One region of the Lactococcus allomyrinae genome, then DNA from elsewhere that is predicted to be linked to it. Evidence: predicted binding sites of a transcription regulator. Region 1 holds the regulator's gene; the other holds the start of a gene.
What was found. The regulator HrcA, encoded in region 1, represses chaperone genes, less so after heat shock. The targets are predictions, from matches to a motif close to TTAGCACTCNNNNNNNNNGAGTGCTAA.
Positions count from the first base shown of each region.

Region 2: groES (co-chaperone GroES) is a predicted target of HrcA. The motif match lies at 4,562-4,588, and genes of this name have one in related genera.

Region 1 is NZ_CP032627.1:1,040,943-1,048,520, reverse strand. It holds gene D7I46_RS04980 (DUF3440 domain-containing protein) at 1-51, shown strand, start outside; gene D7I46_RS04975 (IbrB-like domain-containing protein) at 33-575, shown strand; gene D7I46_RS04970 (histidine phosphatase family protein) at 1,448-2,146, shown strand; gene D7I46_RS04965 (M15 family metallopeptidase) at 2,130-2,939, shown strand; gene D7I46_RS04960 (hypothetical protein) at 2,958-3,362, shown strand; gene hrcA (heat-inducible transcriptional repressor HrcA) at 3,773-4,816, shown strand; gene grpE (nucleotide exchange factor GrpE) at 4,846-5,391, shown strand; gene dnaK (molecular chaperone DnaK) at 5,474-7,297, shown strand.
Region 2 is NZ_CP032627.1:2,611,229-2,618,806, reverse strand. It holds gene D7I46_RS12525 (ATP-binding protein) at 1-1,175, shown strand, start outside; gene D7I46_RS12520 (MBL fold metallo-hydrolase) at 1,379-2,191, shown strand; gene groL (chaperonin GroEL) at 2,440-4,062, opposite strand; gene groES (co-chaperone GroES) at 4,242-4,526, opposite strand; gene D7I46_RS12505 (single-stranded DNA-binding protein) at 4,803-5,192, opposite strand; gene ytpR (YtpR family tRNA-binding protein) at 5,248-5,883, opposite strand; gene D7I46_RS12495 (thioredoxin family protein) at 5,971-6,288, opposite strand; gene D7I46_RS12490 (hypothetical protein) at 6,322-6,615, opposite strand; gene pepA (glutamyl aminopeptidase) at 6,980-7,578, shown strand, end outside.

The DNA of each region.
Region 1 (7,578 bases):
GAATTACAAAAGAAACAGGAGGCAATGGAAAAATGGGGAGCGATTTTATAAGTCCGGCTTATCAAGTCATCAGAGTTCCTTTTGAAAAAATTCGAGCGAATGCATACAATCCTAACGTGACGGCTCTACCTGAGATGCAATTATTGGAACGCTCAATTTTGGAAGATGGATATACGATGCCAATCGTGTGCTACTATGAAAAAGAAGAAGATATCTACGAGATTGTTGATGGATTTCACCGTTACCTTGTGATGAAAAATTCCAAAATTATTGCAGATCGTGAACAGGGATGTCTTCCAGTTTCGGTTATTGACCGTCCATTGACAGATCGTATTGCAAGTACTATTCGCCACAACCGAGCACGCGGAACACATTCTATCGAACTGATGACAGATATTGTACGACAATTGGTGGAGTCAGGTATGAGTGACCGTTGGATTATGACTCACATTGGTATGGATAAAGAAGAATTGTTACGTCTGAAGCAGGTCAGCGGATTGGCTTCATTATTTGGTAATGCGGAATTCTCACGAGCTTGGGAAAGCGAAGATGAGGATGAAGACGAAGAATATTGAAATTATTTTCTTAAACCAAGATGTTATTCTCTTGGTCTTTTCTTTTGACTAAAAATGCTACGAAGCTTGCCATAGTACCGTAAAAAAATAAGGATAAATCACTGATATTCCTAGTTTGTTTGATTTATATTTTTGTAAGTTCTGGACAAACAGTTTCACATGATGATATAACTGAGTTCGCACGATTAGAAATGAGTGAAAAAGATAAATCTCTACAAGAAACTTTGTTTCTCTCCAAGATTTTCTATTTTCCATCATTTCTTGCAAATCGTACTCACATCTTGATATAACTGAGTTCGCACGATTAGAAATGAGTGAAAAAGATAAATCTCTACAAGAAACTTTGTTTCTCTCCAAGATTTTCTATTTTCCATCATTTCTTGCAAATCGTACTCACATCTTGATATAACTGAGTTCGCACGATTAGAAATGAGTGAAAAAGATAAATCTCTACAAGAAACTTTGTTTCTCTCCAAGATTTTCTATTTTCCATCATTTCTTGCAAATCATACTCACATCTTGTTATAATTAGGTTAAACGATTACAAATGTCGAAAAGGGAAAAAGGAGGATACTGAGAGTACTCTTAAGATTCACAATCTATGTCTAATTTGTTGAAATACTGTTTAACTTTAATCGCAGTTGCTTTCGGAATGAGGGAAAGGTAAACTCGTGTGAAAGCAATAATACATTAATGTTGATTTGTAATTTCATAGTGCAAAAGTGTAGGTGACGAGTTACTCACTTGTTGCCTTACTGAATCCTCAGCATTTTGGTACCATAGAGCATTCTACTTTGTCTTGTCTCTTTAAAAAGTTGGACGAATAGGCATGGGTAGTATAGTGAGTCTAAAGAACTTGATGTTCACTTAAAATGGTAAATATTTATTTGGTAAGACATGGTAAAACAATGTTCAATACAATTGGACGGGCGCAAGGTTGGTCCGATACGCCATTGACGGAGGCTGGAGAGCTTGGAATCATAGAGTTAGGATTAGGGTTTAAAGAGAAAGAAATTAAGTTTGACCGAGCTTATTCTTCAGATTCTGGAAGAACAATTCAAACCATGGGGTTTATTTTGAGCCATTCTGACAATGAGGGAATTCCTTACAGGTTTGATAAACGCATTCGTGAGTGGTGTTTTGGGTCATTTGATGGTGGCTATGATGGAGAACTGTTTGATGGCGTCCTACCACGAATTTTTGCAGAAAATGGCTCATTTAATGGTACATTTCCAGATGATGAAAAAATTGCTAATGCTATTTTTGCAGTGGATACTGCAGGTTGGGCAGAGCCTTGGGAAAAGCTCTCTGGGCGCATTATTGAGGGCTTTACTGATATTGCGCGTGAAGCAGAAACCACTGGAAGTAAAAATATCGTTATTGTTAGTCATGGGATGACGATTGGCAGCTTTGTTAAGCTTATTAATCCAGAGCTGCCACGACCTCGCGGATTAGATAATGGGTCGGTGACACATTTGACTTTTGAAGATGGTAAATTTACCGTTGGACTTGTTGGCGATATGAGCTATAGAACTTTAGGAAATCAAAAATTAAATGCCTTACAGAACTAGACGAGAAAAATCAAGAACAAAAAGTAAAAAAACGGTATTGATTCTTTTAGCGTTGTTGATAATTGTTCTTTTGTCAACATTTATTATCTTTAAGAGCTTACAAAAGCCGGAAAAATCGAGCTTACAAACCGTCAGTACTGACAAAAGTTCTGTCAGTTCATCATCAACTTCAAAAACATCTGAAAGTGAAAAAACAGATTTACCAAATGCTCACCAATCAGATTGGGACTTGGTTCTTGTCAATCGAGAAAATATAAAAGCTGAGATGAATCCAGTGCTTGCAACGGTTGATGGCAAACAAGTCGATGCAAGAATTGAAAAAGCAACTCAAGATTTCCTAGCAGCTGCTAAACAAATTTCACCAGCGGAACATTTGATTTCGGGTTATCGCTCAGTTGCTTATCAGGAAGAACTTTATAATATGTATATTTCACAGGAAATGGCTGGATATGGAACGGTAAAGCAAACGGGGCAACAGATTTCTAAGGAAGAAGCCATTAAAAATGTCCAAACCTACTCTCAACCCCCAGGTTCATCAGAGCATCAAACAGGACTTGCGATTGACATGAGCACTGTGGACAGTCTAAATGCTGAACCCGTAGATATTGCAGCAAAAGTTCAAGCGCTTGCACCGACTTATGGTTTTGTCCTTCGCTTTTTCAAGGGAGGAGAAGCATCGACAGGCGTACACTATGAGGACTGGCATTTTCGCTATGTGGGTGTTGAAAATGCTAAATATATGACGGAGCATCATTTAACTCTGGAAGAATATCTCAAGTTACTTCCAGCTTAAATTTTGAAAGGATTGGAAATGTTCAGTAAAGTATGGTTGTTACTCTATGCTAATGTGGCACTTTTCATCTATGCTACTGTTGAAATGATTAAAATATTGATAAAACATGATAATTTTTTCACTCATTTTTTAAATAATATTTTTGTAAATGTTAAATCACTTACTGACCAGATTCTGTCAGCACTGACAGCTTGGCAAAATTTGCTTTATCTTGCAATTTTTGCACTGTTAATCTTTCTTCTGATTAAATTTTGGCGTGTGACTTTTGTTTTGCTAGAAATTATCACCGCTTTCTTGCTTTTAGACTATGTCATATTATTTGTCAGTCATGAGATTAGATTTGAGAATGCTTTTGTTATTGCTGTCATCATCATTACACTGATGAACATCTGGCAGACTTCTAGAGAGCTTCGCCTGATGTAGCAAAGAAAAAGTTGTATAAAAAATAAATTAGCACTCTGTTAAAAAGAGTGCTAATTTTTACGTCTTTTTTCTTGACAAGCAATAAACAAAGGGTTATAATAGCTTTGTTAGCACTTGAGAGGTTAGAGTGCTAAATCAGAAAATGACGATGCTCTGCAAGTGAAAGAGACACAAAATGCCCAAGGGAAACTTTGAGGTTGCGGATAAAATTTTGCCCGACAACATGTCTTCACTGCGACAGAAAGGAGCTCGAAGCGCCCGAAGGAAGCTTTGAGGTTGCGGATAAAATTTTGCCCAGCAAAATGTCTTCACTGCGACAGAAAGGAGCTCGAAGCGCCCGAAGGAAGCTTTGAGGTTGCGGATAAAATTTTGCCCAGCAAAATGTCTTCACTGCGACAGAAAGGAGCAGTATGATTACAGAACGTCAAAGACAAATCTTAAATCTGATTGTTTCACTCTATGCGAAAGAGCATACGCCGATTGGTTCAAAGGCTCTCCTTGATAGTATTCAAGCTTCAAGTGCAACCATCAGAAATGATATGAAAGTGCTTGAAAATCTTGGATTAATACAAAAAGAGCACACATCAAGCGGTCGGGTTCCAAGTATCTCTGGCTATAAATACTTTGTTGAAAATGTCATTCAGCTTGAAGAATTTAGTCAAAATGACCTTTTTAAAGTAATGAAAGCTTTTGATGGTGAATTTTATCGCTTATCTGACCTTTTTGAAACGGCAGCGCATACTTTGTCAGTGCTGACGGGATTGACTAGTTTTGTTTTGAATGTTCCACAACGCGAACAAAGTCTAGCTTCTTTTGAAATGGTGATGTTAGATAATCATTCGGTATTATCAGTGATTACATTAGGAACGGGAGAAGTTAGAACCGATCAATTTATCCTGCCAAAATCCATGACGGAAGCAGATTTGCAAGTTTTTACTCAACTTGTCAAAGAGCGGTTAGTAGGAAAGAAAGTGATTGATATTCATTACACATTAAGAACTGAGATTCCGCAAATTGTTCAGCGTTATTTCAAAGTAACAAGTGAAGTGTTACAACTTTTTGAATCAATTTTTAATGACTTATTTGTAGAACGTCTGACCGTTGCAGGTCGTAAAAATATTTTTGATTATGCAACAGAAAATCTCTCAGAACTTTATAAATTATTCAGCGATGATGAAAGAATGCTCCATGAGATTCGTGAAATCACGAACAATGATGAAATGCGTGCAGTAAAATTTGATAATGATGAAAAATACATGAAAAATTTAACGATTATTTCACAAAAATTTGTTATTCCTTATCGTGGTCTAGGTACTCTAACAGTAGTTGGTCCAGTTGAGATGGATTATCAACGTATCATGTCCATCTTAGATTTAGTAGCTAAAGTGCTGACAATGAAACTAACCGATTATTACCGTTATCTTGATGGTAATCATTATGAAATTAGAAAATGATAAAAAATTTATTCAAAAGAGGAGGGCATATGTCCGAAGAAATTAAAGACAAGAATAGAGAAAAAGTCGAAAATGAGCAAGTTGAGGAAAGCTTGACAGAAGAAGCACTTGAGGATATTGTCGAGGAAGAAATCAACGAAGTTGAAGAAGCACAACAGTTGGCTTCAGAGTGGGAAAACAAATTCTTACGTGTGTCAGCTGAAATGCAAAATGTTCAGCGCCGAGGCAATGAAGAACGTCTTCAACTTGTGAAATATCGTTCACAAGATTTGGCTAAGAAAATCTTGCCTTCACTTGACAATCTGGAACGTGCTCTTGCTGTTGAAGGTCTTACAGAAGATGTCAAAAAAGGACTTGAAATGGTACAAGAAAGCCTGAAAGCAGCACTTAAAGAAGAAGGTGTTGAAGAAGTCGCGGCTGAGGGTGTACCTTTTGACCCTAACTTCCACATGGCCGTTCAAACCGTTGAAGCGGACGAAGAACATCCGACAGATACAGTAGCACAAGTTTTCCAAAAAGGTTATAAGCTCCATGACCGCATTCTTCGTCCAGCGATGGTTGTAGTGGCGCAATAAGCAATATAGATTGTCCGAGATGACAATAAACTATAAAAAAATAAAAATAATTAAAAAATAAAAAGAAGAAGGTAAAATAAAAATGGCAAAAATTATCGGTATTGACCTTGGTACAACAAACTCAGCAGTAGCAGTCCTTGAAGGAACTGAATCAAAAATCATTCCAAATCCAGAAGGAAACCGTACAACACCATCTGTTGTTGCTTTCAAAAATGGTGAAATTCAAGTTGGTGATGCTGCAAAACGTCAGGCAGTGACAAATCCAGATACAATCCTCTCAATCAAATCAAAAATGGGAACGAATGAGAAAGTTTCTGCAAACGGTAAAGAATACACACCACAAGAAATTTCAGCTATGATTTTGCAAAACTTGAAAGCTACAGCTGAAGCCTATCTTGGTGAAAAAGTAGAAAAAGCAGTCATCACAGTACCTGCTTATTTCAATGACGCACAACGTCAAGCGACAAAAGATGCAGGTAAAATCGCGGGTCTTGAAGTTGAACGTATTGTCAACGAACCGACAGCAGCAGCGCTTGCTTATGGTCTTGATAAGACAGATAAAGATGAAAAAATCCTTGTCTTTGACCTTGGGGGTGGTACATTTGACGTTTCAATCCTTGAACTTGGCGATGGCGTCTTCGACGTTTTGGCAACTGCTGGTAACAACAAACTCGGTGGGGACGACTTTGACCAAAAGATTATTGACTGGATGGTTGCTGAATTTAAGAAAGAAAATGCCATTGACCTTGCACAAGACAAAATGGCCTTGCAACGTTTGAAAGATGCTGCTGAAAAAGCGAAAAAAGACCTTTCTGGTGTATCATCAACTAATATTTCATTACCATTTATCACAGCTGGAGCTGCTGGACCACTTCACTTGGAAATGACTTTGACTCGTGCAAAATTTGACGAATTGACTCATGATTTAGTTGAAGCAACACGTCAACCTGTCCGCCAAGCGCTTTCTGACGCTGGGTTGTCAACTTCTGATATTGATGAAGTACTCTTGGTTGGCGGCTCAACTCGTATCCCAGCTGTCGTTGAACTCGTGCGCAAAGAAACAGGTAAAGAACCTAACAAATCTGTCAACCCTGATGAAGTTGTTGCCATGGGTGCAGCAATTCAAGGTGGGGTCATCACAGGGGATGTCAAAGACGTTGTCTTGCTTGATGTTACACCATTGTCACTTGGTATCGAAACAATGGGCGGTGTCTTCACAAAATTGATTGACCGCAATACAACGATTCCAACTTCTAAATCACAAGTCTTCTCAACTGCCGCTGACAATCAACCTGCTGTTGATATTCATGTCCTCCAAGGCGAACGTCCAATGGCTGCGGACAACAAGACTTTGGGTCGTTTCCAATTGACAGATATTCCTGCTGCACCTCGCGGTATCCCACAAATTGAAGTAACATTTGACATTGATAAAAATGGTATCGTTTCTGTAAAAGCTAAAGATCTCGGTACTCAAAAAGAACAAACGATTGTCATCAAATCAAACTCTGGTCTTTCTGACGAAGAAATTGACAAGATGATGAAAGACGCTGAAGCAAATGCGGATGCAGATGCTAAACGTAAAGAAGAAGTTGATACACGTAACGAAGCCGATGCGCTTGTCTTCCAAACTGAAAAAACTTTGAAAGATCTTGAAGGAAAAGTAGATGAAGCCGAAGTCAAGAAAGCTGAAGATGCTAAGGAAGCGCTCAAGAAAGCTCTTGAAGGCGATGATATTGATGATATCAAAGCTAAGTCAGAAGCACTCTCTGAAATTGCACAAAACTTGGCTGTAAAACTTTACGAACAAGCCAATGCAGCTCAGCAAGCAGCTGGAGAAGCTGATACTACTCAAGAAACTCCAAAAGATGATAACACATTTGATGGTGACTTTGAAGAAAGTAAATAATATTTACCGATAAACTATGAAAAGCACTGATAGAAATTCTGTCAGTGCTTTTTTTATTTTTGTAAATATAAAAGATGATGAAAGTTTACTGACAGAATATCTGTCAGTATTTTTTTGAATATTAGACAAAAATAGACACAGTGTCTAAAAAATAAAACTATCTCTTGCAATCGTTTTCCTATTGTATTATGATAAAAATAACAACAGAATAAAGATTATGAGTGACCAAATGGCAGCTTATAATCAAGAAAAGATGCTTTGCTAATCAAAGTATTTGGAGG
Region 2 (7,578 bases), 1.1 Mb from region 1:
TTACTGAACTTTATAACAAGATTCAAAGTCTTGATGAAAATATTGCTCGAACTCAGAACAATTTAGAAAATCAAAGAAATCAACTCGATAGTATTTTGGCATATATGATTGATGGCGTTATTGCTACTGATCGACGTGGAAATATCATCATGTGTAATAAGTCCGCTCTAAATTATCTTAATACAACCGAACCTGAGTTGATGCAAAAAAATATTGTTGACATTCTTGACATCGCCAATCAATATAGTTTTTATGATTTGCTAGAAAAAGAGCCTGAAATCACAATCGAAACTCGTATTTCAAGTAATGAATTTATTGCTTTGCGCATCAAATTTGCTCTTTTCCGTCGTGAATCTGGTTTTATTTCTGGTATTATCGCCGTTTTACATGATATGACTGAACAAGATAAAGCTGAGCGTGAACGGCGTTTATTCGTTTCAAATGTTTCGCATGAACTTAGAACTCCACTTACCTCAGTCAAAGCATACCTTGAGGCTCTTGAAGATGGGGCGATTGACGATAAAGAAATCGCAACCTCATTTATCAATGTTTCATTAAGCGAAACTGACCGAATGATTCGTATGATTTCTGACCTTCTGACGCTCTCAAGAATGGACCAAGATAAGATTATACTAAACAAAGAGATGATTAACCTCGTTGCTTTCTTGAATTTTCAGATTAACCGCCTTGATAAAATTTTGGAAACCGACCCAAACGACTTTTTTACAGCAGATTTTACCATTATACGCAACTTCCCAGATAATCCTGTTTGGGTTGAGATTGATACTGATAAGATTGCACAAGTCATTGATAACATTGTCAACAATGCTTTCAAATACTCTCCAAATGGAGGAAAAATTACAATTTCAGTAGAAACGCGTGAAAAAGATGTTTTAATTTCAATTTCTGACCAAGGAATGGGGATTCCAAAATCCGCGCTTCCTAAAATTTTTGACCGTTTTTACCGAGTAGATAATGAATCAAGAAACTCCAAGGTTGGAGGTACTGGTCTTGGACTCTCCATCGTTCATGACATAGTAAAAATGCACGGTGGGACAATTTTTGCAACTTCTCCAGGCAGTGGACAAGGAACAACTTTTAGTTTCACGCTTCCTTATTTACCAGAAAATAATGATGTTGCCTCCGATGATTGGGATGAATTTAGCGAAGAATGAAGCCAAGATTTATTCAATATGAATTTTAATTCATCACTGAATTTAAGGTACAAGCTCACATCTTTGACATGAAGTCACCTTGTCCCAGCTAATCCACTAACACCCTAGGACAGTCAGGCGAAATTTGGAGCTTAGTGTGCTAAGCTTTGATAAAATAAAAAAATCCCATGCATTGCTTGGGATTTTCTGCTACAATAGTGTTTATGATTGAACAAAATGGATTTAAATACTCAATCTTGGCTTCTGGCTCAACAGGAAATTCTTTTTACCTTGAAACTCCTAAAAAGAAACTTCTCGTTGATGCCGGACTTTCAGGAAAAAAAATAGAAAGTTTACTCGCAGAAATTGACCGTGATATCCACGATATAGATGCACTTTTGATTACTCATGAGCATAGCGACCATATTAAAGGAATTGGTGTTTTAGCTAGAAAATATGGAATTGATCTTTATGCCAATACGCTCACTTGGTCTGAGCTAGACGAAAAAAATGCATTAGGAAAGATTCCTTCTGAACAAAAACATATTTTTGAAATGGGAAAAACAATGACTTTTGGAGATTTAGATGTTGAATCTTTTGGAGTAAGTCACGATGCCATTTCGCCACAGTTTTACCGTTTCATGAAAGACAATAAAAGCTTCGTCATGCTAACTGATACAGGATATGTTTCTGATAGAATGCGTGGAACTATTGAAAACGCAGATGGTTATTTAATGGAATCCAACCACGACATAGAGATCCTCCGTATGGGTGGGTATCCTTGGAAAACAAAGCAGCGTATTTTAAGCGACCAAGGTCATCTGTCTAATGAAGATGGTGCAGAAGCTGCGTTTAACATACTTGGTAACAAAACAAAACGTATCTTTCTTGGGCATCTAAGTCTTCATAATAACATCAAAGAACTTGCTCATCTCACAATGGATGGATATCTCCAACAACATGATGTTGATACTAAGCGTGAAGTTAATATTATTGATACAAGTCACGAACACGCAAGTAAATTATTCGATATTTGAACTTATCTTATAATAATATATAAAAAAAATGCTCGGTTTGCCAGCGAGCATTTTTTTAGTTTTGGATTAGTATAAAAGATATTTTTTAGGAGTATACCCAATTGTAACAGCATCTCCTTAAATGAAACTCAATAAAGAATATTTTTTAATTTTATTTTTTTAGGTTGTTAATATGTGTTGATAATAATAAAAGTCTCCTGAATGTTCAAGAGACTTTTAGTTTAATCTTCTACTTTTATAATGAGTTTTTACATCATGCCACCCATCATTGAAGGGTCCATTGGTGGAACTGGAGTTGCTGGTTCTGGTTGATTTGCAACGACTGCTTCTGTTGTCAAAATCAATCCAGCCACTGAAGCTGCATTTTGAAGAGCAGAACGTGTGACTTTCGCTGGATCCACGATTCCTGTTTCAATCATGTTCACATATTCGCCTGTAGAAGCGTTGAATCCTGTTCCCGCTGACGTTGACCGAAGTTTGTCAATAACAACAGAACCTTCAAAGCCAGCATTGGCAGCGATTTGACGTACCGGTTCTTCAAGAGCGCGACGTACAATATTAATTCCTGTTTGCACATCACCTTCATATTCTAAAGCATCCAGAGCGGCAATTGAGTTAACAAAAGCAGTTCCTCCACCTGAAACAATACCTTCTTCCACAGCTGCGCGTGTGGCATTAAGAGCATCTTCAATGAGCAATTTCATCGCTTTAAGCTCTGTTTCTGTGGCAGCACCAACTTTAATAACGGCTACACCGCCAGCAAGTTTCGCAAGGCGTTCTTGAAGTTTTTCACGGTCAAAATCTGATGTTGTTTTTTCAATTTGTGCTTTGATTATCGCAACACGATTTGCGATAGCATCTGGCATTCCAGCACCTTCAACAATTGTGGTATGTTCTTTATCAACTGTTGCTTTTGCAGCCTGACCAAGTGCATCAAGTGTTGCATCTTTCAAATCAAGACCAAGTTCTTCAGTAATCACTGTTCCACCCGTCAAAATTGCCAAATCTTCAAGTTGAGCTTTTCTGCGATCACCAAATCCTGGTGCCTTAACTGCAACAACATTAAATACACCCTTGATTTTATTGAGCACAAGTGTTGGAAGTGCTTCACCATCCACATCATCAGCAACAATAAGCAATGGACGATTTGTTTTCAAAATTTGCTCAAGTAGAGGTAAAATTTCTTGGATATTTGAGATTTTCTTATCAGTGATAAGAATATAAGGATTATCCAATTCAGCGACCATTTTTTCAGTATTGGAAACCATATATTGGCTGAGATAACCTCTGTCAAACTGCATTCCTTCAACAACATCAAGTTCAGTTTGCATTCCTTTTGACTCTTCAATGGTGATAACACCGTCGGCTCCCACACGTTCCATTGCATCAGAAATATACTCACCAACTTTTTCACTTCTTGATGAAACTGTTGCAACTTGCGCAATAGCTGATTTATCATGAACAGGGATTGCCATGTCTTTAATTGCTGCAATAGCTGCTTCTGTTGCCACTTCGATACCACGACGAATTCCAACTGGATTAGCACCAGCAGTCACGTTCTTTAGTCCTTCACGGACAATAGCTTGAGTGAGTACTGTTGCAGTAGTTGTTCCGTCACCTGCAACATCATTTGTTTTTGAAGCTACTTCACTCACAAGCTTTGCTCCCATATTTTCGAAATGGTCTTCAAGCTCAATTTCTTTGGCAATTGTTACCCCATCGTTAGTAATCAATGGTGAACCGTATGATTTTTCAAGAACAACATTACGTCCTTTAGGTCCCAATGTTGTTTTTACAGTATCTGCTAGAATATCAATTCCTCGCATCATTGCAGTACGAGCATCACTTGAAAATTTAATTTCTTTTGACATTTTTTCATCTCCTTTAAGATTTAAGATGTGAAGATTGTTTGTTCTAAAATCACGAAAATTATTTGTTAGCTACTCTGGATTTAAAGCTAAAATTTGCAAGCATATAAAACAAAAAAAGTTAAACTACTGTATTTTCGTTTAGTACAAACTTCTCAACTTATTATTTAATCAGTTTTATGTTAATCAAGAATGGCAAGTAAGTCGCTTTCGTGGGCGATAAGATAGTTTTCTCCATCCACTTTAATTTGACTTCCAGCAAATTTTTCAAAAACAACTGTGTCTCCTACTTTTACTGTCGGTGCAACGAGCGTGCCGTGGTTTGTCGTTTTTCCAGGTCCTACGGCAATAACTTCAGCAATTTGCGGCTTTTCCTGAGCTGCAGCTGCAAGTACAATACCACCAATTGATTTTTCTTCCTCTTCTTTCACACGTAACACTACGCGGTCAAATAAAGGTTTTAACATGAGAATACCTCCGTAAGTTAATTTTTCTATTTTTGTTAGCACTCTAAGATAAAGAGTGCTAACTCTGATTATTATTTTATCTCAAAGGTCAGTTTTAGTCAAGAAAAAACTTCTTTCTATTGTGTATCAATGTGACACTACTAAATTGATTATTAGATTGATTAACTGTAATTGCTGTATCTCTTTATCAATTGATGGAGTGATGGAGCAACGCCAATTTATTTAGGATTATAGATATAAACCTGTTTCAATATAATTTCTTATCCATCTGATGTATTAGAAAGGTAATTCTTCAGCTTCGAGTAATATTTCTTCCGTCTTTGCTGCGTTTTCTCTTAAAGCAATCGTTGCTCTACTTTCAAGTAGGTCGTAATTCATTCCCAAAATTTCAGTGACATAGTGTTTCTGATTGGACTTATCTGTATAGTTTCGAGTTCTTATTTCTCCTTCTACGGAGATAAGTGTTCCTTTTTTGGAGTAGGAAGAGAGTGTTTCTGCTAATTTTCCCCAGAATACTACTGAGATAAAATCTGCTTCTCGTTCACCATTTTCATTTTTAAAACGGCGATTGACTGCCAATGTGATACGAGTGTAGGATTTGTCATTTGACGTTTTCGATAGTTCGGCTGAGCTAGTGAGTCTGCCGATAAGCATTGTTTTATTCATTAAAAAAATTCCTCCTGTTTACTTATACGTAAACAAAAGGAATTTGTCACATTTTTTATGCTTTCCACATCGTTTTAGAATCAAATTTTTCTCCCGCTGATAATGCTTGGGAAAGCTCGATGATTCCTCTGACTTGTGGAGCATTCGGAAGTTCTAACTCACGCGCTGAGCAAAGCATTCCAAAAGATAAAACTCCTCGTAATGCACCTGGAAAAATAAGCGCACCATTTGGCATCATTGCTCCTGGTAAAGCGGCTACTGTTTTTAAGCCAACTATTGCATTTGGTGCTCCACAGACAATTTGAACAGGTTCTTTAAAACCAACATTGACTTTACAAACATGAAGATGGTCAGAGTCAGGATGTTCTTCCATTTCAACAATTTCAGCCACAACAAATTTTGGTTGCGCATCGTAGACAAGTACTTCATCAAAGCCTGATTTTCTAAATTCTTTATTAAGAATTTCAACATCATCAGATGACAAGAAAAGTTGTCCATTGTGTTCAAGCTCTGTCAGTGCTGACAGAATTGATTTTGCTTCAAAAATGTTCCATGCAACGGTTGCTCCTGTTTCTTCAACAAAAACGCGAGCAATTTTTCCTTTGCGTTCGAAATTGACTTTTTTTCCTTCATCATTTGCTACGATGAGCATCAAAACATCACCTACATGTGTATTGTAAGTTGCAATCATTTTATTATTTTCCTCTTTAGTTTTTGTCAGTATGCTGACAGCTTTGACATTGTATCAGAAACACTGTCAGTGCACTGACAGTGTTTTTTATTTAGCTGTTGCCAAAAATGTATTAACTTCTTCTTTTGTTTTACGAAGTTTATTGACCAAACGTGCTGTTTCTTTGCCATCTTCAATAACAACAAAACTTGGAATTCCCATAATCCCCCATTCGACTGCTACATCCATGTATTCATCTCGATCCACTTCAATAAATTCAAACTCTGAGTTTTCAGCCTCAATTTCTGGCATTTTAGGCTTGATAAAGTTACAATCGCCACACCAACCAGCTGTAAAAAAGAAGACGTGTTTTCCAGGTGCTTTGACAAGTTCTGCCAAATTTTCAATATTTTTAGGGATAATCATATTTTTTTCCTCCAATATTTATCAAAAACAAACTTATATCAGTTTAATTTTTGTATTTTTCTCACTTGATATTTCTAAGGTTTCTGCATTAATTTCAAAAGAAATAGCTTTGTTGCCATTCACAACGCCTCCTTTGAAATATGCCCCGTGGTCTGGGTCCTCAAAAATCCATACAACATCAATTTTCTCATCAGAAAAATGCTGTCGTGCTGTATCAGTCAGTTCACGAAGTAGATTTTCTTCCATAGATTTATAACCATGATAGACCACATGAGCGGTTGCTGCTCCCGCAACAATACCTAAACCAAACTTCAATATTTTTTTCATAGTGAAATTTTACCATAAATCCTGCTATAATTATAGTGTAAATCCTCAAAATCGTACTGACAAAAGTCTGTCAGTAAATTTTGACATAATAATGGTGTGCTGTGAGTTAGCAGTTAAACAAACGCCTCACACCTTGTCTAATACTATTTTAATTTCTAAAAGTTTCTTTTAGAAATTAAAGTTTACGAATGAGCAAAAAATTGCTTTTTCCAATCGTCACAAGATACACACTTTGTGCACCATTCTATGAATGGTCTACGCTATCCGTTTGCTTAGCAAGCAAAACTAAAAGCAGTATATCTGCAGTTCAACTACTAAATCTGCTAACACAGCTTCAGAGATGAACTAGTATAAAGGAGAAAAAATGGAACTTTTCGACAAAATCAAAACACTCACTGAGCTTCAAGCAACCTCTGGATTTGAAGCACCTGTACGTGAATACCTCAAACAACGTATGATTGAACTTGGCTACACTCCTGAATTTGATGGACTTGGTGGTATTTTTGTTACCAAAGAAAGCAAAAAAGAAAATGCACCGCGCATCATGGTAGCTGCACATATGGATGAAGTAGGATTCATGGTATCTGAAATCAAGTCTGACGGAACTTTACGTGTTGTTTCACTTGGTGGATGGAACCCTCTTGTCGTTTCGGCACAACGCTTTACCCTCTTCACACGTCAAGGCAAAAAAATCCCTGTTGTGACCGGTGGCTTACCTCCACATCTTCTTCGTGGAACAGGTGCAACTCCTAGTATCCCAGCCATTTCAGATATCATTTTTGATGCTGGTTTTGATAATGCCACTGAACTTGCTGAATATGGCGTTGCTCAAGGCGACATCATCATTCCAGAAACAGAAACAATCCTGAGCGCAAATGGTAAAAATGTCATCTCTAAAGCTTGGGATAATCGTTATGGCTGCTTGATGATTCTTGAATTACTCGAATTTTTGGAAAATAAAGA